Regions from separate parts of the Synechocystis sp. PCC 6714 genome, predicted to be linked through region 1. Evidence: predicted binding sites of a transcription regulator. Region 1 holds the regulator's gene; the other holds the start of a gene.
What was found. Region 1 encodes HrcA, which represses chaperone genes, less so after heat shock. Its sites were predicted from a motif close to TTAGCACTCNNNNNNNNNGAGTGCTAA; they were not measured.
Positions count from the first base shown of each region.

Region 2: groES (co-chaperone GroES) is a predicted target of HrcA. The motif match lies at 3,303-3,329, and genes of this name have one in related genera.

Region 1 covers NZ_CP007542.1:2,057,449-2,072,980, forward strand. The annotation lists gene D082_RS09435 (hypothetical protein) at 1-1,421, shown strand, start outside; gene D082_RS09440 (thylakoid membrane photosystem I accumulation factor) at 1,550-2,155, opposite strand; gene D082_RS09445 (J domain-containing protein) at 2,212-2,742, shown strand; gene D082_RS09450 (tetratricopeptide repeat protein) at 2,860-3,639, shown strand; gene D082_RS09455 (DUF2288 domain-containing protein) at 3,678-3,965, opposite strand; gene msrA (peptide-methionine (S)-S-oxide reductase MsrA) at 4,090-4,734, opposite strand; gene D082_RS09465 (ArsA family ATPase) at 4,790-5,878, opposite strand; gene D082_RS09470 (DUF2862 domain-containing protein) at 6,014-6,211, opposite strand; gene D082_RS09475 (transaldolase) at 6,456-7,631, opposite strand; gene D082_RS09480 (shikimate kinase) at 7,812-8,381, shown strand; tRNA gene D082_RS09485 (tRNA-Ser) at 8,439-8,523, shown strand; gene hrcA (heat-inducible transcriptional repressor HrcA) at 8,708-9,844, shown strand; gene cysH (phosphoadenosine phosphosulfate reductase) at 10,222-10,971, opposite strand; gene hemJ (protoporphyrinogen oxidase HemJ) at 11,125-11,706, opposite strand; gene D082_RS09505 (GH3 auxin-responsive promoter family protein) at 11,851-13,326, opposite strand; gene D082_RS09510 (response regulator transcription factor) at 13,588-14,316, shown strand; gene D082_RS09515 (bile acid:sodium symporter family protein) at 14,377-15,267, opposite strand; gene cobD (threonine-phosphate decarboxylase CobD) at 15,440-15,532, opposite strand, start outside.
Region 2 covers NZ_CP007542.1:1,389,957-1,405,488, forward strand. The annotation lists gene hpnH (adenosyl-hopene transferase HpnH) at 33-1,049, opposite strand; gene groL (chaperonin GroEL) at 1,214-2,839, opposite strand; gene groES (co-chaperone GroES) at 2,935-3,246, opposite strand; gene D082_RS18280 (hypothetical protein) at 3,939-4,139, shown strand; gene D082_RS19410 (hypothetical protein) at 4,181-4,303, shown strand; gene D082_RS06285 (peptidylprolyl isomerase) at 4,444-4,962, opposite strand; gene D082_RS06290 (cytochrome b/b6 domain-containing protein) at 5,156-5,821, opposite strand; gene glgB (1,4-alpha-glucan branching enzyme) at 5,865-8,177, opposite strand; gene D082_RS06300 (MBL fold metallo-hydrolase) at 8,405-9,187, opposite strand; gene D082_RS06305 (hypothetical protein) at 9,293-9,910, opposite strand; gene D082_RS19290 (hypothetical protein) at 9,932-10,066, opposite strand; gene D082_RS06310 (mercuric reductase) at 10,130-11,674, opposite strand; gene D082_RS18805 (hypothetical protein) at 11,816-12,100, opposite strand; gene D082_RS06320 (TVP38/TMEM64 family protein) at 12,495-13,319, opposite strand; gene arsS (arsenosugar biosynthesis radical SAM (seleno)protein ArsS) at 13,378-14,388, opposite strand; gene arsM (arsenosugar biosynthesis arsenite methyltransferase ArsM) at 14,451-15,419, opposite strand.

The DNA of each region.
Region 1 (15,532 bases):
CCCAGGCAGCAACCTTAGCCCAGTTAATAGCAGAAAAAACTGCCCTGGAAGAAGATCTCCAATCCCTTAGGGAAAACGCCCCGGCGTTGAATGAGTTGCCCCCCGACCAGAGTGGAGTGATCGCCACTCTCCAAGCCCGTCTGTTGGAAATGGAGCAGGAACACCAAGCCACAGTGGAGGCTTTGCAGAGCCAGTATCAGGCGGAAATTGAATCCCTCCAGCAATCGCCCCTAGCCCCGGCAGTGGAGCTAGAAGAACCATTGGCCCCTGATTTTGTTCCCCCGGCGATCGCCGATCTAGGGGAAACCACTGACGAAGAATTTATTCCAACGGCCGAGCCTGCCGAAGCAACGGAAACCGAAGAAGAAATTGTAGAACTAGAAGCCGTCATCCCTGAGGCGGAAAACTGGGTTGATGGTTCCACCGAGGTGGAAGCGGGAGAAACTGCAGAACAAGTAGAATCTTTTGAGCAAACGGACACAGAGGAATTTTCCCCCTTCGATGCCCCTCCCCCTGAAATCACTGCAACCCTAGACACTGGTGCTGATCTGGAAAATTGGGTTGATGCCCCCGCCGACTCCTTCACAGAGGAAACATCCGAAACATCTCTGCCGGCCACAGGTTTTGCCAATGAAAGCGACTTGGAATTAGAACTGACGGAATTGTCCAGCCTAGAAACGGCAGAATTCCTTGGGGCAGTGGAAGACAGGGATGACGAATTCTTAGCGGAGCTGACCGGAGAAGAGCAAAGGGCTGAATTGCCCTTGTTCGACGAGAAACCAGTGGAAACCATCGGAGAATTGGAAGCATTCAACCAAGAGCTTTCCTTTACCTCCAGCCATGGCGATGATTTAAACCTGCCTGGGGATTTACTGGAAGATTTTGGCACAGATATTCAGACCCCAGGGCCGACCACGGAAGAAATTTTGCCAGGGGATGCCGATGGTGGTGCAGATGGTCTTGACTTCCTACTGGAATTACAAACAGGGGAGCCGGAAATGTTCCCCGGGCAGGGCGAAGAAGAACTATTGCCGGATTTTTCCGCCGAAGAGTCCATCAGTATGAGTTTTACCGGCATGGAGATGTTGACCGAGCAGGGGGAAGATTTCCCTGATTTACTCGGGGCTAACCCGGAAACCCACGGGGGTGATCCGTTCATCAATATTCTGGATGAGGATCCCAATGCTTCGGATAACGATCTTTTGGCCCTCCTGCAAACTGATGAAGGTGGTGCGGATCAACCGAGGATAGACCAGGGGGAAGAGGATGATCTTTTTCCGAGTTTAGTGGATATGCTTGGCGAAGATGCCCCCAGCGATGGTGGTGAATTAGATGATCTTGATGCTTTATTGGGGGATACCAATCTATCCGGGTCTTCAGGCTCCTTGGATGATTTCGATTTTGGTCCCGAAAATCCTTGACCCTTTTTGCAGTCTAGATAAAGTCAACGGAGCGCCTAAACTTGTGATCCCTAGAAAGAATTAGACCAAGAAACGGATAAAGCCAAATTTAAGGGGCCTATCCGTTTTTTGTTGCCGGAAAGAATTGGTTAGTCAACTAATTCACTGTTGAATTCGTTATAAGTGCGTTGTTGAAGTTCAACGGACTCGGAACGGGGCAATAGGTCAAATAAATCCCGTAGAACATCGTCCACCACTTCAAATTTGAGGACCCCCTGGGCATCAAATACTTTTTTACCGTTTTTATCTAGGATCACCGTCTGGGGTACCCCGCCACTGTAATAGTAACCAGGTTCATCCCGGCGGAAGCGCTTTTGGTCAGGGATACCGTCAACGGAAACAGGAATAATGCTAGCAGCCCGGCCGTAAAATTCCTGCATGCGGGAAACGATGAAGGCATATTGTTTGCAGTCCCTACTGTCGTCGAGGTAGTAAACCAAAATAACTGGTAATTTGCGGTCAAAGGATTCCCTTAAATTTAAGCGGGGGGGCACCAGAGAACCATTGCCAGCATAGACAACAAAAATGTTGCCGTCGTAGCGGTCATCTTCCAGAGCGGCGATCGCCGTACCTTGATCAGAGAGGGAAAAGGGTAGAGTTCCCCAGATGCCGAACATTAAAATAACTAAGGCAAAGGTAGCCACAAGAAAACGCCGACAACGGGCTAACCAGGGGAAATACACAGACATATTCATCGTTGAAAAAACTCAGTCTAAAATAGGGCAAAGCCTTTCCCACTTTAAACTTTCCTGTGTCTTCTCAGCCCCATTCCACCCAATCTCGACCCCGACCGGGGGCATCCCCTTCCCCTTTTGCCAACAGTTATTACGGTGTGTTAGAGCTTCACCCCGCCGCCTCCCCCGTGGCCATCCGTCGGGCCTATCGGGAGTTGAGCAAACGTTATCACCCTGACACCACCCTATTGGCCGCAGACATTGCTACGCTGAAATTTCAGCGCTTGAATGAGGCCTATGCTGTTTTGAGCAATCCCGATCGCCGTTCTGTGTATGACTTGCAAATTGGTTATTCTCGTTGGAATGTAATCCAAGTGCCATCGGATCAACCGTGGGGACAAAATCAGGCCACAGTGGACAATTTTGGCAAAAACTCAGCCTATTTGGATGCTAGCGATCGCCCTTTGTCGGCGGGGGAGTTTTTTGCGCTGGCTCTTTTGGGCCTAACCCTGGGGGGCTGTTTGGCCTTGGCCCTGTTAATTGCCTGGCTGAGGGGAGACCCATTGGTAATTCCTAGCTTGCTACCATGGTTCATCAATCTGGGGTAGGAGAGTTTAATTTCAACCCAAACAAATCCCGTTACCCATGGCGAGTACATTGGCCTAATCTAGGCCAACTAAAGCCCGCCTCTGTCCATTGACCCAATGTTAATTTTGAAAAATCCTATGGCATCCCCACATGTTTTTTCCTGGCCCCAACGCTTGACCCTAATGGCTTTAACCTTTGCTTGGGGCTTGAGCTTGCCGGTGTTGGCCCAAACTAAGTCAGCGGTGCAATGGTACAACGATGGGGTGGATAAGCTAGCGGCGCAAAATTTCTCCGGGGCGATCGCCGATTTCACTGAATCCATTAAGCTTAATGACCAGGATGCCGATGCTTACTATAACCGGGGCTATGCCAAACATGTGCTGGGGCAATACCAAGCGGCCATTACGGACTATAACCAGGCCATTAGTTTAAATCCCCAATTTGCCTATGCCCTAGGTAACCGCTGTTACGCCTATTTTTTACTGAGCCAGTACGACAAAGCCATTCAAGATTGCAGCAATGCCATCGAAATTAATCCCAATTATGCGGACTTTTACGTTTACCGGGGTAATTCCCAGTCCCAATTGGGTAATGCCACCACGGCGATCGCCGACTATAACGATGCGATTCGTATCAATGCCCAGCATGCCAATGCCTATTACAATCGAGCGTTGACCCATAACCGTCTCAAGCAAGACCAACAGGCCCTGGCGGATTATAACCAAAGCATTCAGTTAGATCCCGACTCCGCCGAAGCCCACTTTAATCGGGGCTTAACCCAATACCGTCTGGGGGACGAACCCAAGGCGATCGCCGATCTGACCAAGGCCGCTTCGTTGTTCAATGCCCAGGGCAAGGCAGATATGGCGCAAAAAACGGAGGCCATACTGACCCAAATCCGGGCCATTGAGGCTTAGGTTGGACCTTTTAGAAGCGGTGCTTAAAGCCCATCAATTCAACCGGGCTGTACTAATACATAGGGTTGGACGATCAGGGTTTGAAATTCCCGTTCCGGCTGGTCATTCCAATCCGTTAACTCCTGCTCAGTGGGTTTATGGATCAGCAATTCACTAATCCAATGGTTTACTTGGTTGACTTCATCCTTGGCGATCGCCAGACCGACGGAGAGCAAATCTAAACTACCGTCCACCACAATCACCGCATCCCGTTTGGCATGGGGAATGATGGTGCCCCAATCCATGGGGGCTAATTCTTCTTGTAACTGTTTTTGAATATCCGCCATTGATTTTGGATCAATAATGTCTCTCGTTATTTCGTTTACCTTTGGTACTGGTTGAATGAGCTAAGGGGATTATCCTAGACCCATTTCAACTAGGCGCAACCATTGGTGTGAAGTTCTTTAGGCGTTAACTTTTGACTTTTAGCTTATCACTGTACTGTTGGCGGAATTTGTGTAGTTTAGGCAAATCATGCACCAACACATAGGGATGGGCCGGATTCCGTTGGACAAAATCCTGGTGATAATCTTCTGCTGGGTAAAAGGTATCAAAATCATTTACCTCCGTGGCGATCGCCTGGTCAAAGGCCTGACTTTCTTCTAGCTGGTCAATGTAAGCCTGGGCCACCTGTTTTTGTTCGGGAGTAGTGGCAAAAATGGCAGAACGATATTGGCGACCCTGGTCTACGCCCTGGCGGTTAACTTGGGTGGGATCATGGCCGACGGAAAAGAAAATTTTCAGCAATTCCCCGTAACTTACTTGGGTCGGATCGTAAACAATTTCGATGGACTCCGCATGGTCAGTGCCGCCGCCGCTCACCCTGGAATAGTTAGCAGTGGCCTCTGTGCCGCCGCTGTAGCCCGTTTGTACTCCCTGCACCCCTCGCACTTCCTCAAACATGGCTTCCAAGCCCCAAAAACAGCCCCCGGCAAAAACAGCTTTTTCGGTTCCATTGTTGGGACTAGATACCAGAGTAATATCCACCACCGGATCGGGGATGACTTTGGAAAAAGGATTGATTAAATAACCACCCACGGCGATCGCCATACCCACCAGGGCCAGGGTGAACCAGAAACTACGTCTACGGAGCGATTTGGTCAAGTTAACACTAAAAACTAACAATTAAATATCCTCCTTGGAATTTGGCCCCCGCCACTGCCTTACCCCGTAGGTTACCAGGTAGGTCAATGTTGCGCCGCTGATCCCCCGCTTCAATGGTTAACTCTGGCCCGGACTGGGTTAATTTCACCTGACGTTTATCAAAACCGGGTAAAAATACTTTCACCTGGCGGGCGTTAACATCAATTTCCAATGGTCGGGGGGCAGAACCCATGGCCTGGGGATTGGGCAGCGCATCCATTAGGGGTTGCCAGTTACCTTGGTTGTAACTCGGCAGAGCCGCAATGGGCAACGGATCAAACAAATTAGCATCTAAGTTGCCTGCCCCCAGGGGAGTTTGAATCACCCCCTTCACCGTCACCCCCACCTGCTGGGCTCCGCCCCAATAGCTCTGGGCTGTTTTTTGCGCCAGGGCATCGTTACTGGTTACCAAGTAAGCGGCAAACCGATTGGGATCGGCGATCGCCGTTTTACCCTGCTGGAGAAGGTTTTGGGGCCCATCAGGGTGGTTGAGCATTTGGTCCGGACTCCAGTTAACATTCAGTACCGCACTGGCCACGGGCTGCACAAAGGGGGAAAGGGTCTGCACCACTTCCGAATCCGCCAATACCTTTTGGAAGCGGCGCCAATACCAACTGGCAATTTCAGGGATACCCAACATTCTCAGGGTGGAGAGATTGCCCGGACCGTCGTAAATCAGCACGTCATAGCGGCCGCTCAGTTCGTATTCCCGCAGGGCATTGAGCACCAGCACTTCGTCCATGCCCGGCAGAACCCCCAGTTCTTCTCCGTAGATATTTTTCAGCGCTGGCGATCGCAGATATTGGGCTTCCACTTCCTTGAGCTTTTCCCAGCCCCTTTCCAGCAGATGGGTGGAACTGAGTAGTAAACCATCGATGTTTGCTTCTATCCCCTGGGCTGTTTCCGACAGGGCCACGTCCCATTGCCAGGCCAAACTAGGATCTTGCCCTAGCACCAGCACCCTCTGGCCCCCCTGGGCCAGTTTTTTAGCCGCGGCGATCGCCACCGTGGTGCGGCCAACACCGCCTTTCCCTAAAAAAGTCAGAACTAACGCCACAGAAACTTCCTAGAATCCAGCAAAAACAACAAATATTCCCGAACTAGACCGAAATAACGAATGCCATCGGCGATCGGGAAAAGTGAGCAGAGCAAATGGGGAATGATGGCCCAATGGTTAACTCAACTAAACCACCTAGATGGCCTTGAGTTCGTCCTCAAAGAACCAGGTGGCAGTGCGGTCATCAAAGGAAACCACCGCCCCAATGCCACTGCCGTCCGTCATCTTAAAATCTTTAACGACACCGACTTTGCCCAGTTTACCTACCACATCGGGGGAAACCCGATCCCGCAGACGGTAAACCTTAACTTTTTGACCTATTTCAATCGTCATATTGCTTAAATGGTGGTTAAGTAAAGAAACATTGCAATCCCCCTTAGTTTAGCGGAATCTGCGCCTTTCCCAGTCTTGGCCATGGCGACAAATGGGCAAAAAAATTGGCAACTTCATGGGGCCAGAACCAATCACTTCGATGGGGATAAAACAGGATGCAGAGAAGAAAAGCAAAAAAGGGGAAATTTCCCCCATTGTTTACTTGCACACACTAAAGAAATCCAAACTTTGCTGGGCAGTCAACCTAACCCACAGAAGCCAAACGGAAAGCAGCGCCCAAACCAGCGGACATTTCAGCGGCGGTGATTTTGCCATCATGGTCCCGGTCTAGGGCATCAAAAACGACATCGGTGCCGGCCCATTCTTCCCTGGTGATGAAGCCATCCCCGTCCAAATCGTAGGCATGGAAAATTTCCTCTGCTCCATGCTTGATGTGTTCTTGACCATCCAGAACTTTTAACCGCTCTTCTAACAAATGCTCCAAAACTTCCAACGCTTTGGTAAAGCCGGCAATGCCTTCGGCTAGTTTTTCCGAGGCCATGGGATCTTCGGTGTGCATTTTGTCGAAGGTAGTTTTATCCATAACAATTTTTTCAATGTCCTGGGGCACCCTAGTGGGGTCGAGTTTACGGGGTAAATCTCCTTCCGTGTTCCGCAGTTGATCCAATAATTGGGGGGAAATGGTCAATAGGTCACAGCCAGCCAATTCGATGATTTCGCCAATGTTGCGGAAGCTGGCCCCCATCACCTCAGTTTTGTAGCCAAACCGCTTGTAGTAGTTGTAAATGGTGGTGACGGATTGCACCCCGGGGTCTTCGTGGCTAGCATATTCTTTACCGGTACTTTTTTTGTACCAGTCTAAAATGCGTCCCACAAAGGGGGAAATTAGGGTAACTTTGGCTTCGGCACAGGCGATCGCCTGGTGGAGACCAAACAGCAGAGTCAAATTGCAATGGATGCCTTCTTGTTCCAACACTTCCGCCGCCTTAATACCTTCCCAGGTGGAAGCAATTTTGATCAGAATTCGTTTTTTATCAATGCCGGCTTTGGCATATTCCCCGATGAGATAACGGGCTTTGGCAATGGTGGCTTCCGTATCGTAGGAAAGGCGTGCGTCCACCTCTGTAGAAACCCGGCCGGGGATAATTTGCAGAATTTTGAGGCCAAAGGCCACCGCCAAACGGTCAAATGCTAATTGGACAATGTCTTTAATAGGGGCATTTTCCCCGGCTTCATCTTTAGCTTTGAGCAGGGTGCTGTCCACAATTTCCTGATACTGGGGCATCTGGGCCGCCGCCGTGATCAAGGAAGGATTAGTGGTGGAATCCCTGGGGGTAAAGGTTTCAATGGCTTGGATGTCGCCGGTGTCGGCCACCACCACTGTAAATTGGCGCAGTTGTTCGAGGAGATTCTTACCCATAATGGCGATTAAACAAGTTCAACGTCTTTCCCTCCAATGGTAATGGTGATTCCCGAAAGCGAGCCTTCTTTGGACATCAAGATAATTTAAGCTAGGGAACGCCGATGCATTGCCGAACCCTAGGGGGCAAATCAACTTCGGATTACTGTTTACCATTTTTCAACCTCTGCAACTTTTGCCATGGCCCAGGACTTAATTAAAGAACAATTACAAGGCGTTAACCTGTTTCTAATCGGTATGATGGGCAGTGGTAAATCCACCGTCGGGCCTTTGTTGGCAGAACAGTTGGGGTACCGTTTTTTCGATGCCGATGTGTTGATTGAGCGCGTGGCCGGCAAGGCGATCGCCGACATTTTTGCGGAGGATGGGGAGGAGACTTTCCGGGATTTGGAAACGGAGGTGTTGGGGCATCTGGCGGCCCAGACCAGAAGCGTCATTGCCACCGGGGGCGGGGTGGTGCTAAGGCGACAAAATTGGAGTTATTTACACCATGGCCTTGTCATTTGGCTCGATTGTCCATTAGATCTATTGCTGACCAGGCTCCAGGGAGATGAAGCAAGGCCCCTGCTCCAGGTGGAAAATCTAGAGGCACGGTTAGAAAATTTATTGACCCAACGGCAACCCCTCTACGCCCAGGCGGATCTCCGGTTTCCCTTGCAAGCGGATCAGGACCCCCTGGCGATCGCCGGGGAATTACTGGCTACCATCCCAGGACTGCTTAAACCCCAATGCAGTGCTGAACAAAATTGACTGGGCAATGTCCCTAGGACGACCATGGTAAGATGATTAACTAATCTTTGACCCCTTGGAGAGGTGGCAGAGTGGTCGAATGCGCCCGACTTGAAATCGGGTTTGGGGAAACTCAACGTGGGTTCGAATCCCACCCTCTCCGCTTGTTTAAATTTCAACTCAATCTGATCAGTCTAAATAATCTAAACCTAGGGCTACTTGGTAACGAACCAAGCAAATCCCGGGCGATTATTTTATAATCTAGTTTTTTTAGCGACTTTTTCAATCTCAATCCCGGTTTGACAACTCCAGTTTTAATATCTAGTCTTTAGCCCGCATAGGAAACAATGGTGAAGCCCCTCCGCTTAAACGATCGCCATCAGCAAATTCTCCGCGCCACCGTCCAGCACTACATCGCCACCGCCGAGCCTGTGGGCTCCCAAACCCTGGCCCAGGAATATCAATTTGCCGTCAGTTCCGCCACCATTCGCAATGCCCTCGGCCAGCTAGAAAAAGCCGGTTTGCTCTACCAACCCCATGTGTCCGCCGGCCGGGTTCCCTCTGATTCCGGTTACCGCATTTATGTCGATAATCTTCTGACCTGGAGCGATCGCCAAAGCCGCACGGTCAAACAACGGTTAGAAAGTGAAATTAACGGTGATAATTGGCACTTTGAAGCGCTAATTCAAAGAATGGGTCAGATTTTAGCTAGCTTAAGCGGTTATATCGCCCTAATTACCTTTCCCCAAACAGAAACGGTGCAATTGCGGCATTTACAGTTAATGCTGTTGCCATCCAACCAAATATTAATCATTCTGGTGACCGACAGTTACCACACCCACTCTCTCACCCTTGACTTACCCTCCACCATGGAAGCAAAAGAGCAGGGAGAATTGGAGCAGGAATTGGGGATTTTCTCTAATTTTCTTAATGCCCAATTACGGGGTAAGAATCTTTCCGAGCTAAGCCATTTAGATTGGCGGGAACTAGACCAAAAATTTAGTATCTATGCCGACTTTTTACAGGATTTACAACAGCAACTCAAACCGCTTCTGCAACGACGTATGACAGCCCCCCTGGTAGTTCACGGGGTTTCTAAGGTGATCCAACAACCGGAATTTTCCCAGCTAGAGCAAGTCCAGATGTTGTTGTATCTGCTGGAACAGGAACAGGAGCAATTATTTTCCGTACTATTCGACCCCGATGATTATGGAGATAACCTGGCTAACTTGGGCCAGGAAATCAATTTAGTAACCGGGGAAACTGTCCCTAGACCCCGTCCAGTGGTCACTCTCCGCATTGGCGCAGAAAACCCCCTGGAATCCATGCATCCTTGCACGTTAGTGTCTGCTATTTATTGCCAACAGCAGGTACCAGTGGGGAGTGTGAGCATTTTGGGCCCTACCCGCATGGTCTATCAGCAAACCATTCCGTTGGTGGAAAAGGCCGCTGAATGTTTATCGGCAGCGTTGAGCAAAAATTAGCTCTATAAAAAGGGAGTCCCATAGCCCGCCCCATAGCCCCATAGCCCCATAGCCCCATAGAAAGGGTGGCTCAGTTGAAAGCGGTCAGGATCGTGTCAACTAAACCAGGTGAAGCAACACAACAACAGGACTAGATCACCCAAAGAGTAATGCCAATAGGCTTTGCTCCATCCTTGTGTTAACAATGGAATTTCTAATTTATAAGGTACTGTTATTAACTGAGTATTTGTACGTTTATTTAGAATCAAATGTGGCAAAAAGTGAGCTGTTTAGGGCAATTTCAATTTTAAAATCCTTATTTGGAAAGGGTTCTAATGATTATTCGTCCTAACCGTCCCGATCTTTGCTATGGATGATACGAACCAGTACCTTCCAACTTATAAAGCACTGGAATCCAAACTCTGGCCAGCCTCCGGGGACAAGGGCAAATGTAAACCGCATTCCTGTTTTAGGCCATGGAAACGGGTGTCCCTTTCATCTTCATCGTGGGCCATCAGGGGTCGACTGGAGTGCCAATCCCCCACCGAAACATAACCTTGGTCAAAAAAGGGATGGTAGGGTAAATCGTGGGCAGTGAGATACTCATAAACCATCTTGGAATTCCAATCCAAAATGGGGAGGACCTTATACTGATTACCCTGGAGATCCACTGGTTTCAGATTCTGACGGTGGCGAGTTTGATCCCTCCTCAACCCCGTCAACCAGGCGATCGCCTCTAGTTCTTTTAGCGCCCTCTGCATTGGTTCAACTTTACGAATTTGATCATAGCGGTTGAGGGATTCTATATCCTTCTGTTGCCAGAGCTTGCCGTACAGAGCTTCCATGCGAGCTGGGCTGAGGGGGGATTGGTAGACCTTTAAATTTAGCTGTAACCGTTCAGTCAACTGATCTGCAAACTGATAGGTTTCCAATGGCAAATAGCCCGTATCAATCCAGATAACGGGAATATCGGGAATAACACTGGTCACTAAATGGAGCATCACCGCCGCTTGAATGCCAAAACTTGTACTCATCACCAAGCCGGGGCCAAAGGTCTGGTCTGCCCAGGCAATAATTTGTTGAGCGGTAGCGTTTTCCAACTCCGTTTGCAGGGTAGGTAAATCGAGCTTAGTGAGAGTATTGATCATCAGTGGGCGATGGGAGATCGTAGGTAAAGGTCTTGGTGAAACTGTCGTGCAAGAATAAATGGCAGGACAAAAAATTGTTAACCCCAGTGGGGTCGGGTCAGCAAAAATTGAAGAATGTTAATCTGGTTCACTTACCAACCCCAATGCGAAAGACTAATTCTGGGCCGAAGCTGCCTTTTGCTGTTCCGTTAGCAGTGCCTGATCCCGGCGACGTTTTTTGGCATAGAGTTGGATGGAAGCGGCCATGGCAATAACCAAAGCCACAATTAACCAGGTGGTGGCATCTAGGGGTAAGTTGTTTTTAAAAACCGCCAACAATACAATCACCACCAGCAGAATGGTGGGAGCTTCGTTCAAGGCTCGGAATTGCTGTCCACTCCATTGACATTCTCCCTGGGCCAGTTTTTTCATTACCCAGCCACAGTAAAAATGGTAGAGCAAAAGTAATGCCACAAAGGTGAGTTTGATGTGGAGCCAACCGGATTTGAGGATTTCGGGCTCTGTGGAAATTAGACCGATCGCCATGGCCACACTAACGACCATGCCAGGGGTGGTGATGATGTTGTAGAGCCGTTTTTCCATCAACTCATACTGTTTCTTGAGAATGGTTTTGGCCGGTTCTGGCTCCTGGTCTGCTTCGGCGTGGTAAACGAAAAGACGCACCAGATAGAATAATCCAGCAAACCAAACAACAATGCCAATCAGGTGGAAGGCTTTAAACCAGTAGTAGGCCATGGTGAACGTTGACGGTGGACAGAGGAGGACAAATGCTTGCGGTTGGGAATTCCCCAAGGAAGGGGCGAGTTATTCAATCAAACCCAAGGGGGCCATTATATCGCCTCCCCTAATCCCAAACCATTCTGCCCAGGCCCATCAAGCCTAAAAGCTACCACTCCCACCAGAGGCAGGAATACGGAGGCAATATTTTTTTTCGTCTCCCCAACGGCGCTGGTTTAGCCAATGGGGGATTTGATCCGTCACCACTTGGGCGGGGCCTAGTTGACCCAATTGTCGGGCCCTTTGGTAGTGGAAACTGCATTGCAGGGCATGATCCAATTTCTGGGCCAATGTTTCCTTTCCGGCGATCGCCAAGGATAACCCATACAAAATGTAATGGGGTTGGGGGACTTGGGTTGGCACTAAGTAGAGATGACAATTACTGGGGATAAGCCCCAGATTAGCCAACGTTTGGGCGACAAATTCTTCCGTCAATTTTTCCCCCACCATGTCGCTGACCTGATCGCCACGGCCCACTAACGTTAGACAAGGAGTTTCGAAATACCAATGGGAAACCTGGAGGCGATCGCCAAGGCGGTAACGGTATAACCCCCCCAAAGTCGAAATTATTAATTCATAAATTGGTCCCCTTTTTAACTCCGATAAATCCAAAATAGTGCCATCGGGGGCAATGAATTCCAACACAACTTGATTCACCAAAGGTACAAATCCCTTGGCTTTGATCAGAGGAATAGTAATGGGAGCTTCGGTGGCTAATAATCCCTTACCCTGGATTAATACATTGGGAAAATAAGTTTGTAAAATCCGCGCTTGTTCGGCGGCAAATAGTTGATCCCAGCAGGAAATAAGTTTTAACATCGGCCACACCGCTGACCAATCAATCTCCTCTTTTTGCAAGACTTCACGTCTATTGCCATCAAGGCGATCGCCCAGGGCCATAATTAACCTTTGTCGATGCTGGGCCATGAATTCTAATTGTACGGTCAAAAATGTGGGACTCCAGAGGGAAATAATTTCCAAATCTGGGGTCGCCAATAAAGCTAAAGCTAGAACCCAACGAAAAGCTTCCCCATTGGGGAAATGGGCACCGACCCTAACCAAAAAACGTCGACTGAGCCACCGCAGAGGTCCCGTCAAATAATCGGTGTCGTCAATGCCAGCAGGGCGATCGCCAAGGGTGGGAGAAATACAAGCGTAGGTTTTACCCGTGCAAAAATTGGGACCATGGTGGAGCAAATCATAGGCCCAGACAGAGAACATAAAAGTAAAAGTACTGAGCAGACTACGGGTATAGGGAATGTGTTTATTTGCCCCGGCACTACCCGAAGTTTGTTGCCAAGAGAGAATTTTTTCAGGGGTAATAATGCCTTGTCGAGGCAATGCTTTTTGTTTTTCTAACCAGGGGGAAAAATTCCCATAATTAACCAAGGGAATGGCAGACCAAGGAGAATTTTGTTTAATACCGATAGATTGGCCGTAACTGGTGCGAGCTAAGCGCTTAATAAGCTTGGTTTTTAACTGCTCTTGCTCGACTTGGGGTTGGGCTAATGCGGCTTGAAAACGATTAAAGCTTGGCTGTAGTAGGTATCTACCAATAATTAAAAGAAAATCATCCATGGAAATTAGTTGGCCCACTAATTTTTTGATTGCCTAGTTTTATAACAACCAATCAAACACAATTGAGTAAATACTGAAATTATAGTTGGGTAAAAGTAAATATCAGCTAAAATTGGCTTATTAATCGCATTTTCTCCGTAATTCTGCGGATAAGTTTAGATAAATAATCATGAAGAATTGCTAAGAAGAGAGACTTTGTTCGGTAAACTGGTACCGAATCCTTTATTTTTCCAGTTCCTATGCAGCATCTGTATCTAGACTATGACCTCCACAGCGGTGCCCGATAAAATCCTTGTGGTTGACGACGACCATGCCATTCTTCTCCTAATTTCCCGTTTTCTCCAGAGCCATAATTACCAAGTGGAAACCGCTGACACTGCGGCGATCGCCAGGGAGAAATTTACTCGATTCAAACCGGATTTGGTGATTTTAGATGTTAATCTTCCCGACGGCAATGGTTTTAACCTCTGTCAGGAAATGCGTAGTGTGCGGACATTGGTGATGATGCTCACTTGTCTGAGGGATCGTAACCATATACTCGAAGGTTTTGAACAGGGGGCGGACGCCTACCTCACTAAGCCACTGGATTTGCCCGTGTTCCACGCCAAAATTAGGGCTTTGCTCAACCGTCACCTACCGGTGGTTGAATTCCCCGTGGCATCAACGTTTACCCAGGCCCTGATTACCATTGGTAACCTCACCATCAACGGCGATCGATGCGAAGTCACCCGTAAAGGTAACCTCGTTCCCCTGACCCTTTTGGAGTATCAACTGCTCTATTTTTTGGCTACCCACCCCGAAAAAGTCTGGAGCCGTCAGGAACTAATCACCTCCGTTTGGCAAAATCAGCTTGGGGAAACTGTTGAACGGAAAGTAGATGTACATATTGGGCAAATTCGTCGCAAAATTGGTAGCCCGGAAAATCAGTGTATTCGCACCATTCGCGGTAAGGGTTATGTTTTCCAACACGCCCCCACAGGACAAGATTGAACTCTTGCCTCAAAATCAGTGGGAAACCCAACCTTCGACCATTTTAATCACCGTTGTCAGCTAAAAATATTTTTCTGTCGATCGGATTCCAGCGAAAATTTTCGATTTCAGTAGCCCGGCAAAAATAGCGCTGCTGAGGAACATAACGATGGAATAAATCGCAGCGGGAATGGCCATCATGGGATTGTTTAAAAGGGTTGTGGCAATGGCGATCGCCAACGTGCCGTTTTGGATACCCACTTCAATGGTGATGGATTTTCGCTCTGCCAACCCCAGCCCGACTAGCATCGCAATGCCGTAGCCGAGGGCCATGGTTAGCAAATTTAGAGTGATAGTCACGCCCCCCACCTGCAGGAAAAATCCTGCCAAGTTTTGTCGCTCTTTTACTAGAATAGCAACGATAATAGTGCCGAGAAAAAATAGAGAAAGCCACTTAACATTTTGCTCAATTAATGTAGCTAATTTTGGGAAAAAGTGGTAAAAAATCATCCCCAAACTAACGGGGACAATGGTAATTACGGCAATTTGTAGAACAGTTTTTAAAAAGGGTAGTTGGAGAGCAAACTGTTCCCCCATAAAATAGTTGGCGGACAGGTTAACCACCAGGGGAATGGTAATGATGGTAACTAAACTACTAATGGCAGTTAAAGTAATGGAAAGGGCAACGTTTCCTTTGAGCAAATAGGTAATGACATTGGAAGTAGAGCCACCGGGACAGGCGGCTAGAATCATCACACCTACTGCTAATTCCGGGGATAAGGAGAATAACGATGCCAAGGCAAATCCCACCAGGGGCAACATCACCAATTGAGCGATTAAACCGATCACAACAGCTTTTGGTTCTAGCCAAATTCGGTTAAAGTCCTTAATAGTCAGACCAAGCCCCATGCCAAGCATAATCAAGAAAAGGGCTAGGGGCAAAAAAATTGTTGTTAAAAAATTGGACTCCATGGGAGCAGAATCTGAGTATTAATATAAAGAATATAAAGTTAGTAACGTCGGGGAAGCTACTCGCTAAGCTGAAGAAGTAAACCTGCTTCTCTTTGTTCCAACAACATAAAAAAATAAGAAAAAGTTAAAATAATAAAATTAAAAAAAGAAAGAATTTGATCCCCGAAACCCATCAATATCCCACCGTGGCTGTGATGTGCCCTAGGGCTTGGCCCAATTTCTGGTTATCTGTCATTGTCCTTACTGCTATCCGGAAAAAACTATC
Region 2 (15,532 bases), 670 kb from region 1:
ATCTTTTGGCTTCTGGCGATGTATCCCCGGGCTTAAGCACTGATTAAACTGCCCATGGCCCGACCCATATTGGCGGGGTTGAGGGCGTCGAGGGCCGCAGTGGGTTCATAGCCACAATGCACCATGCAGTCTTGGCATTTGGGATTATCACTTTTGGGACCATAGTTTTCCCATTCGGTTTGCTCCAGCAGTTGCTGAAAACTTTGGTAGTAGCCTTCGTTGAGTAGGTAGCAGGGTTTCTGCCATCCCAGCACGCTGTAACTAGGACTCCCCCAGGGAGTGCAATCATAGTCCTTTTCCCCCATGAGGAAGTCTAAAAATAGGGGATTATGGTTGAAATTCCAGGCTTTTTTACCCTTGTTCCAAGGGGCTAGTAATTCCCGGAACAAGGCTTTGGTTTGCTCCCGTTTAAGGAAATGGTCTTGATCCGGGGCCCATTCATAGCTGTAACCAGGGGAAATCATCATGCCATCGATGCCCAGGGTTTGAAGGTAGTCAAAAAAGCTCTGCATTTCCTCCACGTTGGCCCCGTCAAACACCGTGGTGTTGGTGGTTACCCGGAATCCTTTGGCTTTAGCCGCTTTGATGGCCGCAACCGCTTTGTCAAATACGCCCTGGCGATCGACGCATTTATCGTGGTGTTCCCTGGGGCCATCAAGGTGAATACTGAAGGTTAGGTAGGGGGAGGGCTGGAATTTGTCCAAGCTTTTTTCCAGCAAAATTGCATTCGTACAAAGATAAATAAACTTCCGACGGTCTACTAAACCTCGCACAATTTCATCAATTTGGGGATGGAGCAAAGGTTCGCCGCCGGGGATGGAAACTACTGGGGCGCCGCATTCTTCCACTGCCCGGAAACAATCCTCGGGGGAGAGGTTCTGTTTGAGAATTTCCGTAGGATGTTGAATTTTTCCACAGCCTTGACAGGCCAAGTTACAGCGGAATAGGGGTTCCAGCATCAACACCAGGGGAAAACGCTTTTTGCCTTGGAGCCGCTGGCTGACGATGTAGCTACCTACCACTAGGGCTTGCTTAAAGGATACGGCCATGATCTGTTTCACACCACCATAAATTTTTAATTATCACCAAAAGTATGACACGGGAAAAGGCGGCCCTTCCTGACCGAGTTGGAGCAAAAAAAGGGAAGCCGGAGCCTCCCTTAAAGTTTATGAGAAAAAAGTTGTTAGGGCACTAGATTGACCCAGACCAAACCTTAGTAGTCGAAGTCACCACCGGGGGCACCAGCGGGAGCTTTTTCTTTTTCCGGTTTGTCGACAACGATACATTCGGTGGTCAGCACCATGCCGGCGATGGAGGCAGCATTTTGCAGAGCAGAACGGGTTACTTTGGCGGGGTCAACGATACCAGCGGCCAGCATGTCCACATACTCGAGGCTAGCGGCGTTGTAACCAACGTTGAACTCCTTCTCTTTGACCCGTTCGGAAATTACGGCACCGTTTTGACCGGCGTTTTCCGCAATCCGTTTTAGGGGAGCAGGCAAAGCCCGGGCTACGATTAGCGCACCGGTGAGTTCTTCGTCTTTGAGGTTGCCATTGGCCCACTCTTCCAATTGGGGAGCTAAGTGAGCCAGGGTGGTACCACCACCGGGAACAATACCTTCTTCCACAGCGGCTTTGGTGGCGTTGATGGCATCTTCCAAGCGGAGTTTGCGGTCTTTCATTTCGGTTTCTGTGGCGGCACCAACTTTGATTACCGCTACACCACCGGCCAATTTAGCCAAACGCTCTTGGAGTTTTTCTTTGTCGTAGCTAGAATCGGTCTCTTCGATCTGACGACGGATTTGCTCACAGCGGGATTTGACTGCGGCTTCGTTACCTTCGGCCACAATGGTGGTGTTGTCTTTGGTGATGTTGATGCGACGGGCAGAACCGAGGCTATCGACGGTGGCACTTTCCAGTTTCAAGCCAGCATCTTCGCTGATTACTTGACCGCCGGTGAGGGTGGCAATGTCTTCCAACATTTGTTTACGGCGATCGCCAAAGCCGGGGGCTTTCACAGCGGCCACATTCAACACACCGCGCAGACGGTTAACGACCAGGGTAGCCAAAGCTTCTTTTTCAATGTCTTCGGCGATGATCAACAGGGGCTTACCTTGGCGGGCCACTTGTTCGAGGATGGGCACTAAGTCCTGCACCAGGTTGATTTTTTTGTCGGTGATCAAAATCCGGGGATCTTCCAGGACAGCCTCCATCCGTTCCGCATCGGTGACGAAGTAGGGGGAAATATAGCCCTTGTCGAAGCGCATCCCTTCGGTGATTTCCAACTCGGTGGTCATGGATTTGCCTTCTTCCAGGGAAATAACCCCTTCTTGGCCTACTTTATCCATGGCATTGGCAATCATTTGGCCAACTTCTTCATCGTTACCGGCGGAAATAGCTCCCACCTGGGCGATCGCCTTGGAGTCTCCCACGGGTTGAGCGTGCTCTTTGATGCGGGCAACGAGGAAATCAGTGGCCTTATCAATACCCCGCTTGAGGGAAATGGGGTTAGCACCAGCGGCCACATTCCGTAAACCCTCTTTAACAATGGCGTGGGCCAAAACCGTAGCGGTGGTGGTACCATCCCCAGCCACATCATTGGTTTTGGATGCCGCTTGGCGAATTAGGGAAACCCCGGTGTTTTCCACATGGTCTTCCAGTTCAATCTCTTTGGCAATGGTGATCCCGTCGTTAATAATTTGGGGAGAACCAAATTTTTTCTCGAGCACCACATTACGACCTTTGGGACCGAGGGTAACGGCAACGGCTTCCGCCAAAATGTCCATACCCCGTTCTAGGGCACGGCGGGCTTCGTCATTGTAAATGATGGATTTAGCCATAAAAGTAAAACCTCGTGGGCAAATTAATGGAATAGATGAATGGGTAAAATCCTGAAAGCTTTAACACCGCTCAGGATTGGTAAAAATTAATCGACCTAGGCAACGGAGGCCAAAATATCTTTTTCAGTTAACAGAACATAGTCGTCGCCACCGAGTTTGATATCGGTGCCAGCATATTTGGAATAGAGAACTTTATCGCCAACTTTGACTTCCACAGGGGAGTAGCTGCCGTCATCGTTGCGTTTGCCGGGGCCCACCTGGACAACCTCACCAATTTGGGGCTTTTCTTTGGCATTATCGGGCAACAAAATACCCCCAGCGGTTTTTTCTTCAGCGGGGCTTACTTTAACAAACACCCGATCGCCAAGGGGTTTCACAGTAGAAACATTGATGGTAATAGCGGCCATAGAAGTCATCCTCCAGATGATAGTCTTTCACGGACAGTACTTAACTTGGAGGGGGGTTAGCACTCCCACCTCACGAGTGCTAATTTAGCTAAATTGCTTGACCCAGCGCAACAGTCGTTTAAGTGTGGTTTCCCGAACTCGGGGCAAAAAATTGGGATCTGATTCAGATTTTTAGATTCAAAATTGCCTGGAGGCGATCGCTGCTTTTGTTCAGGACGGGGTCTTCAGTGACCAAACTCTTGGCAACGTATATCATATATGTATTTATATGTGCATGAACTTTAAGTATGGCATTTTCTTTCTGGCCATTTCTCCGCCATTTGTTTTTGAGTTAAATGACCATTTTCCTCCGCAAATTCTTTGAATTTATTCAAGTCATTGATTTTTAGTTATGGGCCATGATGATAATCCGTTACTGGACACACACCTCCTGTTTCCTGTTTCTTTATTAATCCACGAGTCTAGCGTGTTGCGACGAATGTTTAGCTTCCGACACATCTAGCTTTTTTCTTGCCTCTTTCCACTGCACCCACTGCTTTTTTTAAGATCAATGCTGTAGGGAGCTGGGATCCTTTTTTTTCCTTATCTGTTTCCTATATCATGTCCTAATCTACACAATTTTTGCTATAGATTATGGTATAGAAAGCATTGTAATCATAGATGAAGCCGGTTTTGAAGAGTTTGCGTCCTCGGTGTATGAATGGTCAAAAAGAGTAGAAAGAATGTGTGGAGAGAGACAAGGAAAAAGAGGAGCAAAAGAAAACCTTGTAGTAGGTAGAAGAAAAAATAGAAAAGAGCTAATAGTAGCAATGCTATTTATTGAAAATTTAAATGCCGCAGGTTTTGAAGGGGGGCTTGAATTATGTTTGATGCCTGCATTGACAATTACATGAGTGTCAATTATGGATAATGTGTCTAATCATAAAAAAGTAGGATTAAAAGAACGGTGAAAGAGGCAGGATACAAAGTTTCATTTTTACCTACCTACTCACCGGATGTTAACGATATAGAGCATGATTTTAGTGCACTGAGAAACAACAAGAACATATGCCTCTAAAGATATCAGCATGGATGAAATTATCCGTAACTACTGTGCACCTTGACGCCCTACATTTAGTTTAAACAGCAATAATTACCAATTGTCTGGTCTCCAATTAACTATGGATTTTTCGCTAAATCTCTGCACAGGAGTAAAGCTCACTGCTGCTTGATTTCACCACAATCACTGATGACGATCGCCTGTTTAGTTTTTCCACTTTGGGAACCATTGGCTTCTAGTTGTTCCAGAATTTCTAAGCCTTCTACCACTTCACCGAAAACTACGTGTTTACCATCAAGCCAGGGACAGGGAACAAAGGTTAAAAAGAATTGGGAGCCGTTGGTGTTGGGCCCCGCATTGGCCATGGATAGTAGACCAGGGCGGTCGTGCTTTAACTGGAAATTTTCATCGGCAAATTTTTCCCCATAAATGGACTCACCGCCGGTGCCGTTCCCCCGGGTAAAATCCCCACCCTGGGCCATGAAATCCGTAATGACCCGGTGGAAATGGGAGCCTTTAAAATGCAGGGGTTTACCGGCTTTACCCACACCCTTTTCCCCAGTGCAGAGGGCCCGGAAATTTTCAGCGGTCTTGGGGGTAACTTCGTCAAACAATTCCATCACAATGCGACCTGCGGTATCGTCACCGATGGTAATATCAAAAAAAACTTTGCTCATCGTACAAATTTCATTGGGCAACCCATTCTACCAGATTCTTGAAGGGCAATATTTTGGCCAAGGGGAATAAGAGCCTGTTGGCAAAGTTTCTGTTTATTCCCTTAACTAACCCAGTAAAGCTCCGGCAATGATGGGTAACTTGTATCTACTCTCCCCACAACTTTTGAAGCAGGGGAGGATTGTAAAACACGCTCTAAGCAAAAAGAGGAACAGTCAAGGCAAACAATAATCCCGCCACCACTAACCATTGGAGCCACTGTAGACTTTTTGAAGATAGCTTCCAGCGAAAATCCCTGAGCCATTGCTGGGGATTATCCTTAGCCCTGCGGCCCCAACTCACCATCGATCGCCAGAGGGCAATTCCCCCCACTTTGGCACTGAATAGTAAATGGAATCCTAAACAGAGGACAACTACTAACCAGCCCAGGAGATGGAAAAAGTAGGGCAGATGATTGAGTTCTTTTTGGGGTAACCAACTTTCCTGCATCATGCGTCCGCTGACCACCGCCATGGTTAAAGCCACCAGCATGAGGCTATTGGCCAATCTCTGCAATGCAAGCCAAAAGCCAGCACTGCCCGGTCGTTTTAGCTGTGGCCAACTTTGGTCAGACCATAAATAGCGATCGCCAAGGTGGAAGCAGTAGAGGGCAAAGGGAAACATGAGCAGAAATAGGGCCAAAGCTCCGGTGCCATGGAGATCCTGGGTATAGTAGGGCTTCGGCAACGGCAAAGATCCCCAGCGACCGTCATAGGTGTTGTAGACCCAAAAGCCACTGGCGATCGCCAACAGGGTTAACAGGGCCATGGCCCCATGGAGGAGCCGCAGTAGCAGGGATTGATAGGGACGGGTCGGAGACATACGGAAAACTTTATGGTCAGGAAATTACAACAAACCTAGAGAACTAGGCCATGTCAGTGGTCTCCTGGGCCGGTATGGCATTGCCCTCAGCGTTACGGTTTAGTTTCAACACCAACACCGAGAGGGGGGGTAAGCATAAATCCAAGGAATAGGGCTGTTCATGGAAAGACCATTCCTCCGTCCATTTTCCGCCCAGATTGCCCATGTTACTACCGCCATACTGCCGGGCATCACTGTTAAATAACTCCGTGTAGAAGCCTGCCTCCGGCACTCCCACCCGGTAATGGCTATGGGGTTGGGGGGTGAAATTACAAATGGTCACCACAAATTCGGCGCTATTTTTAGCCCGGCGAATAAAAGAAACTACACTGTGGCGGTTATCACTGCAATCGATCCATTGGAAACCCGCTTCTTCAAAATCATTGCTGTATAAAGCCGGCTCATTTTTATACAAATTGTTCAATTCAGTGAAGAATTGTTTTAACTGTTGATGGGGCGGATAATTGAGCAGATGCCATTCCAAATCTCCCCACACATTCCACTCACTCCACTGGCCAAATTCCATGCTCATAAACATGGTTTTCTTGCCGGGATGGGTGAACATATAGGTGAATAAGGCCCTAACGTTGGCGTACTTTTGCCATTCATCCCCAGGCATTTTACCCAGCATATTGCTCTTACCGTGCACCACCTCGTCGTGGGAGAGGGCCAGCATATAATTTTCGCTGTGGTTGTACCACATACTAAAAGTAATACTGTTTTGGTGAAACTGGCGGAACCAGGGGTCCATGCTGAAATAGTCGAGCATGTCGTGCATCCAACCCATATTCCATTTGAGGTTAAAGCCCAAACCCCCAACATAGGTAGGCCAGGACACCATGGGCCAGGAAGTGGATTCCTCCGCAATGGACAGGATACCGGGGAAGTAGCTATAAACAACGCTGTTTACCTGCCGTAGAAAGTCCGCCGCTTCTAGGTTTTCCCTACCGCCGTACTCATTGGCCACCCATTCCCCTTCCTCTCGGCAATAATCCAGGTAAAGCATGGAAGCTACCGCATCCACCCGCATGCCGTCAATGTGATATTTATCGAACCAGAACAGGGCATTGGCCACCAAGAAGTTCCGCACTTCGTTGCGGCCATAGTTAAAGATTAGGGTGCCCCATTCCTTATGTTCGCCTTTACGGGGATCGCCATGTTCGTACAAATGGGTCCCATCAAAAAAGGCTAGGCCATGGCCATCTTTGGGAAAATGCCCCGGCACCCAGTCGATGATTACGCCAATGCCGTTGAGGTGACATTGATCGACAAAATACATGAAGTCTTCGGGACTGCCAAAGCGGGAAGTGGGGGCATAATACCCTGTCACCTGATAACCCCAGGAGCCGTCAAAGGGATGTTCGGCGATCGGCAGTAGCTCAATGTGGGTATAGCCCAATTCCTTGACGTAGGGGATGAGTTTATCCACCAGCTCGTAATAGGTCAAAAATCTGGCGCCGGTATTCCATTCCGAAACTTCTACCGGAACCCCATCCCCATGGAGGGTTTTCACCGGTTCATCGTAGGCGGTATGGAGCCAGGAGCCTAAATGGAGTTCGTAAACGGAAACTGGTTTGCTGAGGGGATCACTGGTACGTCTAGCTTCTAGCCAATCTTCGTCGTGCCATTGGTAATTGTCCAGATCCGCCACAATGGAAGCGGTTTTGGGGCGCACTTCTTGATAAAAACCGTAGGGATCAGTCTTTTCGTAGATGTGGCCTTCCCAGTTTTTGATTTCGTACTTGTAGGAGGTGCCGACCCCCAACTCAGGAATAAATAATTCCCAGACCATATTGTTGCGTTTCCGCATTTGGTGCAGTCTACCGTCCCAATTGTTGAAGTCCCCCAAAATAGAGACATTGCGGGCATTGGGAGCCCACACAGCGAAATAGACCCCTTTCACCCCATCCACTGTCATCAGATGGGCGCCAAGTTTTTCGTAAATGCGATGATGGTTCCCTTCCCCAAATACGTGGAGGTCAAAATCCGTCAGTTTGGGGGTTTTAAAACCGTAGGGATCGTAAATTACCCTTTCGTGGCCATTTTCACTGATCCGCAGTTGGTAATTCTTCGGTTCTTCCAACTCCAACACGCATTCAAAAAAGTTGGGATGGTGGGCCGTGGTCATCACCACTTCCCGGCGATCGGTGGGGAGCAGCACTGTTACCGCTTCAGCGGTGGGTAGATAGGCACGAATGACCCATTGATTGACCTTGCCGTGGTCCCCAAGGGGATGGCAGCCCAACACTTCAAAGGGATCGTGGTGAAGATTATGGACAATCTGATGGACTTGGTCAGCGTTGATGGTGTAGGTCATTCGGCTATGGTGATTTTTAAACGTTGGCTGTACTGCAAGGAGTCTGCCTAGCCAAAGCTAGGGGAAGACAACTCGCTTCGCTGGCAATATTCCTACTCCTGGCTATGACTGCGGGAAAAGGATTTTGATTCAGGAATAAACCTACTTTATACACTTTTTTGCGGTTTTCCCCTGGCTGACCATAATTTGTAAAGCATTAGATCAGGCAATAATTTGAACATTCCAACCTAGCCAATGGCGGATTGGGGCACATTGAGGGGAACAGTTAGGGGCACCCCCACCTGGGGTTCCAATAGGGAAGCTTGTATCCCTTCGTTACTTAGGGACTGGCGAAATTGGTCGAGATCGCCGTCTAGACGTAAAACTTTAGTCAGTAAACCCCCATAACTTAATTCTGCCGCTCCGGAGGTGGGAACGATCGCCTGGGGATTGACCATTTTACAAAGCTCTATGGTGGTTTTTTGACCATTGAGCACCGGCAGGAATCCGAGGATATTAATACCAATGACGGGGGTTAAAACCACATCAATGGGCCCCAGGTCTTGTAATTGGGGAGAGTGGAAACCGTGGGGTTCGTAGTAGAGTTTGGTTCCAGTTTGTAGATCCGTTAACACATAGGCATTTTCCACCAGGGTGGGGCCAATGGGGGAACCGGGCAGGGCAAGGATTTCCACCCGGTCATGGAGGACAAATTTTTGATTATGGGGCAAAGGCTGAACCTGTGCATAGCCTAAACCAGTTGCCACTTCAGCGGCCTTAGGGGAACCGAGGACAGGGCAAGTTTTATCCAACTTTTTTAATGTGGGGGGATGGGCATGGTCTTCCAAACCTTGGGACAGCAAAATGAGGTCAATGTTTTCGGGAATTGCCAAGGGCTGGGAGCGAAAACCGCGAAATAACCAGGGAGTATTGCCAAAGGTTAAGTCCCCCACTAACCAAGGATCGAGCAAAATTCTCTGTCCGCCAATTTGAATTAACCAAGAGTTGCTGTCGTACCAAGTTAGTTCCATAACCAAATTTTTCCCTGCGGATTTTCTCCTCTATTGTAAAGGATTGTAAAAAAGGACTAGGGATAGGACGAAGATATTCAGTTGTTGCAAGTGGAAAAGTTCCCATTAACTAAGGCTCAAGACTTTACAGGGCTGGCTCGACTTGTGCTCTATGGGGGGTATGGGTGTGGGCCAGGAACGAAAACGCCAATGGAAAAAAGGAGGTAAAAACGGCGAAAAATGCCAATCCATCGACCAAGTCCGAGGCGTACTATCACTAGCCAAGCAATGGAAAGCCAGCCGTTCCCAGCTTAAATTTTCTGCCACCAAACGACTGCCCCAATGGGTAATCTGGGCCCATTGCCGTTGGGGAGAATTAACTAAGCAAAGGCTGTTGGCTACGTAATTGTCGCTGGAAGCCATCAGTAACAGGTTTTCCCCCGTTTCAAAACAGTTAAATTGTCCGGGTTGCCAAGTTAACAGAGGGGTTTGGTCGGTGGCGGTTAAATATTCCGTTAATCCCACCTTTTGCACATCAAAGTTGGGAATGGCATTACCGAAGGGGGCTTCCTGTTTGACTATGCCGTGGAAGATGCCCCGCAGTTGACTCCCGTCGTTGAAAGTATAAATCCATTGCCAAGGTTGGGCCGATGAGTCGTTTTTTGTCTGGCGCACTAGATTGACGTTAACGGCGATCGCCAAGGGGGAGAAGGAGTAACCTGCTAAATAATGTGCCGTGCCCATGCGTTCCCCCTTATTCCTTAGCTAGGAATTATTACTCAATGCTGTCACTTCCAGCTTATCCGTATTGGGCTTCCCTTGGGGGCCAGGCAATGAAAAGTTAATGTTTTGCCCAATCAATGGATTTTCACCGTACTTTTTTACTTTGGAGTAAACCATCGAAGTAGATTTCTAGAACTTTTCGCGACTTAGTGACAATGGAATTTTTGCTTGCCAAACTGATTAAGACAATTTACTTAACCATTTCAGTAAACGCTTAGTGTTGCTAGTAAGTAAGGTTCGGCGGTAGGCATCGGCGGCTTTTTTAATTACTTCCGCCTGGGTAGGATAAGGATGGATTACCCCTGCTAATTTACTCAAACCAATTTTATTGACTATAGCTGTGGTGATTTCCGAAATCATTTCCCCTGCGTGGGGGGCAACAATGGTGGCTCCGAGAATTTCATCACTATTAGCGATATGAATAATTTTTAGAAATCCCTCCGTTTCCCCTGCGGCGATCGCCCGATCAACATTAGAAAAAGGAATTTTGATAGTTTTATAGCCAATATCCATAGCTTCAGCGGCCATTTCAGTTAAACCAACATGGGCAACTTCTGGGTCGGTGTAAGTAACCCAGGGCATAGTTAAATGGCTTAATTTACTACGCCCTAAACCAAAGGGAGAAAAGAGAGTATTTTTAATAACAATGCGAGCAGCAGCATCGGCGGCATGGGTAAATTTCCAATCTAAACAAATATCCCCAGCGGCATAAATTTTCGGGTTGGTGGTTTGCAAATAATCATTAACTTTCACTCCCCGGTGATCAAATTCCACTCCCGTCGCTTCTAAATTTAAGCCTTCCACGTTAGGGACTCGCCCTGCTCCAGCAAGAATTTCATCTATTTCAATTGAACCAGATTGACCCTTGGCGATATAGTGTAAAATCTTGCCATTTTCCGTTAACTCTGCTCGCTCTAATTGGGCATTTAAAATTAATTTAACCCCATCTTTAATTAAGGATTGCTGGACAATGGCCGCCGCTTCCGGATCTTCTTTATTCAATAAATAACTCCCCCGATGCAGTAACGTAACTTGCGCCCCCAATCTTTGAAAGGCTTGGGCTAACTCGCAACCAATGGGGCCACCACCAATCACCGCTAGGCGATCGGGACATTCCGTTAAGGAAAATACTGTTTCATTGGTCAAAAATCCCACCTCTTCAATACCAAGAATATTAGGCCTTACCGCCCTAGCTCCTGTGGCAATGACCGCTTTTTTATAGGGTAAAACTGCTTCCCCCACTTCAATGCAATTATTTTTTAAAAAATGCCCTTGGCCAAGAAAAACATCAATGCCTAAATCTCGAAATCTTTGGGCAGAATCATGGTGACTAATGCCCGCTCGAATTTTTCGCATTCTAGCCATCACTGCCGGGAAATCTACTTCAATCTTGGCTGGTTTTTTAACACCTAAACTATCAGCATAATTCACCATCCCGACCACTCGGGCAGAGCTAATTAAGGCTTTGGAAGGAACGCAACCAAAGTTAAGGCAATCACCCCCCATCAAATTCTTTTCAATCAGGGCAACTTTTAAACCAATGCCTAAGCCGGCCGCTCCGGCCGCCACCACTAGACCAGCGGTTCCTGCCCCAATAACCACTAAATCATATTCTTTTTCGGGAGAAGGATTTACCCAATCGGGGGGGTGAACCTGGGATAGCAATTCTTGATTATATTTATCCTTGGGCAGAATATCAACGGCATGGGACAGGGAATTATCCATAGGTTTTAATTAATTAAAAATAGTATTGTTTTTACTTAGCGCCCCGGATTGGGCATTTATTCTTGATGATAAACTCTATGCTAAAAAGCATTTCCTTAATGGGAGGATAACCAAGAAGACTACTATTAATGCCAGTGTAAATCAATATGCCATCCGCATTAACCAGAAAGAAAACGGTTCACAGAATAGAAGTGGTTCGTGATCAAATTCTCCGTTTGATATATACAATGCCCAATGTCGCATTCGTTTTAGGATTAGGCCATAGCCCATAGTAAGATTTTTAATGTCCCATTCTTGCTTCGATTGCTCTGCATCTTCCTGGTTATGACCACTAATGGCGATCGCCGCAATGCTCACCTTATTAAATTCAACTAAAAGTAGATCTAGCCGGGATAGATATAGTTGATTTAATTGAAAGTAAAACACTGAACGGAGCCAAAACCTTCTTTGGTAAAGACCTTAGCTATCTCAATCTTACTTTGATTGACTATAGCTATGACAAATGGAACAAAATTTGTCGCGTTAGAAGAAAATAAAGCTAAAATTTTCCGGCTTTTATTCCGACAATTGCCAAAGGGAACCACCAAGGGTAGCAATTTCAAGTTGGGGCGTATTTTGACCACTGGCTAGTTTGTGACTCATTAGATTAGTTCCTCTCAATAATTAGGTTGACAATTATAGTCATTTCTAGTAAAACTGAGGCAGTCGAATTCACCGAAAAGCTTGTCAATAAAGACTTAAGTAGTCTCGAAATTATTTGAAATGACTATAACTGTTAATGGTCGATTAAAGTTAGATTCATAGCTTAGTGAAGCTATGCTTATTCGGTCATTTTTGGTTCCACAATTACTTCATTTAAGGCTTTTTTAGCAATCTTAGTGATGTAGATAGTGACAGCAAGGGTGGCGATAAAACCAATAATGCGAATTGTCCATTGTATGGTGGGATTGGCCTGAGTTATTTCAGCTCCAACAGTGGCTAAACTGCCGGCTAAAGAACCAATATAAACATAGGTAATGGTGCCGGGAATCATGCCCAGGGAACCAATGACATAATTCTTTAAAGAAACTCCAGTGACACCATAGCCATAGTTCAACAAATTAAAGGGAAAAACTGGGGAAAGCCTAGTTAAAAGAACAATCTTTAAACCTTCCTTACCCACCGCTTCATCAATGGCTTTAAATTTTTGATTACCGGCGATTTTTTTTGATACCCAACCCCGGGCCAAGTATCGTCCCACCAGAAATGCCCCCGTTGCCCCAAGTGTTGCGCCAATGAAAACATAGACTGAGCCAAGGATAACTCCAAATACCACCCCAGCCCCCAAAGTTAAAATCGATCCCGGCAGAAAAGCCACCGTGGCTACCACATAAAGCAAGATAAAGGCGATCGCTCCGGCAGTGCCTAAACCATCAATCCATTGCAGGGCATTTAGTAACCAACTTTGGGGGTTAAAACCACCAGCACCACTTTCCTGGGCTAGGGCAGGGCTGGCCAAAAAAAACATGGCAACACTAAAGCTAGAAATAGCCAATGCTTCCAGTAAATGAATGAGGGCAAAAGCACCGATGGTTAAAAGTCCAAAACCTTGCCATCGGGGTGATTTAGATTGTTTTTTGAAGATTTTCAAGAAATGGGTAAACATAGTAATTGTTGTGAGAAATGTAAAAAAGTCATCAGTAATTAGTTAAAATTAAGTTGGTTTAAGTCAATGCTCCTCCACAGCTAGATCCAGCTCCGGCGGTGCAACCATAACAATAATCGGCAGTTTTAATCTCTTGGATTAAATCTAAATTATCAGCTTTTAATAAATCGCTAACAGTTAATTTTTTATGTAAAGCGGATTGGGCAGAAATATTTTCCATTTGGTTAAAATCGCAGTCATAAATATTACCCAAATAATCAACGGATAGTTCGTTGCGACACATCAGATTATCAACTGTTACTGGATTAAAATTATTTTCCAAGAAAGCCAGATATCTTTGATGTAATTGATATTTTTCAAGATGAAATTTACTCCGACCAATGGGCAAGTTAGTAATGGTCAGTAAATTATTAAAATTAATGTCAAAATGTTCTTTGAGGAATTTTTTATAATCCTGTTCAAGGGACTGCTGAGGAGGGGTGAGGGAGAATTTTTCTGAAGTTGGTAGCGGCGGATTATAAACTAGGTCTAAAATTAAACTTTCATTCTGGCCATAACCCAATTTATTCAACCATTGCAGAGCTTGAATAGATTTTTCATAAACCCCATTACCCCGCATTTTATCTACATTATCTTCGAGATAGCACGGCAAAGAAGCAACGATTCTGACTTGATGCCGGGCACAATATTCAGGAATATCCTTAAATCCTGTTTCAAAATAGATGGTCAAATTAGAACGAACAATTACTTCTTTACCTGTGGTCCTAGCGGCTTCCACCAGGGGCTTAAAACCGTAGAGTATTTCCGGTGCTCCCCCGGTGAGATCCACCACTTTTATTTGGGAAAATTTTTGAATAATTTCGATTAATTGTTGGCAGATTTTTGAAGAAAGCTCCTCAGTGCGTTGGGGACCAGCATCCACATGGCAATGACTACAGGCTAGATTGCAACGCTTTCCCAAATTAATTTGGAGGGTAGAAATTTTTTGCTTGGTTAGAGGAATATCTAACTTTTGAGCAAAGGGAGTAATTTTAGGTTTTTGAAAGGAACCCTCTAATTGTTGAACCATGTTATCTGAATTGCTTAAACTATCTCAAAAATGTTAATTATCAAATATAAACTAGACCAAGTCTAACAACAACCGCCACCGCTATAATGCCAAGTAGAATCGGTGATCATAATTTTGTCTGGATAGGTAGAGCTTAATTTTAGGGCTGTTTTATCGCACACCGCACTGGGAACTCCCTGTTGTAAGATATGCCCTGCTTGGTCATCAAATAGGGGTTCTGATCCGGCATAAATGGCAGTTTTACCTGTAAAAATACAAGCTCCATCGCCGGGAATAGGTACTTTAAAGGAAACAGAGTCTAAACTTTCTAACAATAAATGTTCATCCAGTTTGTAAGTGACGGAATCGAGCAAACGATAGGGGCGGCGGGCTCGAATTTCTATCTGTCCAAAACCGGTATCAATTAAGTGTTGAATGTATTCTGCATAGGTTAATGCTCCGGATAAACACATGGCCCGTAACCGTTCATCCTGGCGCAAATGTTGAGGAATAGGCCGGGTAGCAATGGGATCGCTCATGATCAAACGGCCATGGGGTTTTAAAACTCGGTAGGCTTCTTTGAGGGCTCGGGATAAATCTTCCGGCTCAAAAATATTAAACAGACAATTCTGGGCCACCAGATCCACGGAATTATCCGGTACAGGTAAAGCAAAGGCATCCCCTGGCCGAATTTCTACAAACTTAGTCTGGAACCAATTATTTTCCTCGGCAGCTAATTGCAAATTACGCACAGCAGCAGCCCGCATTGCTTCCACCGGCTCCACCGCAACCACTCCCCCAGGACGACGGCAAAAATAGGCAAATTGCAATGCTTCCAGACCACCTCCAACGCCGACGTAAAGCACTGTGGGTTCTCCGGCCAATTCATTGGGGTGCACCGTAGTTCCACAACCATAATTCATTTCCTGCATGGGAAGAGGAATGGTTAATTCTGGCAGGGTGAGGGGATTACTTTGCACGCAACAAAGTCCCACTTCTGGAGTTTGGGCGACTTCTGCGTAAAAATCGGCGGCGGTTTGTAGGTAAGTCATTGTGAATTTTAACTTTGGGAAATTTGATAATTGGGCCGGAATTAGTAACTTAGTTTTTTGATTTTAGATCGAATAGACTTTAGTGAAAATTTTTTCTAATCATTCTTTAAAAT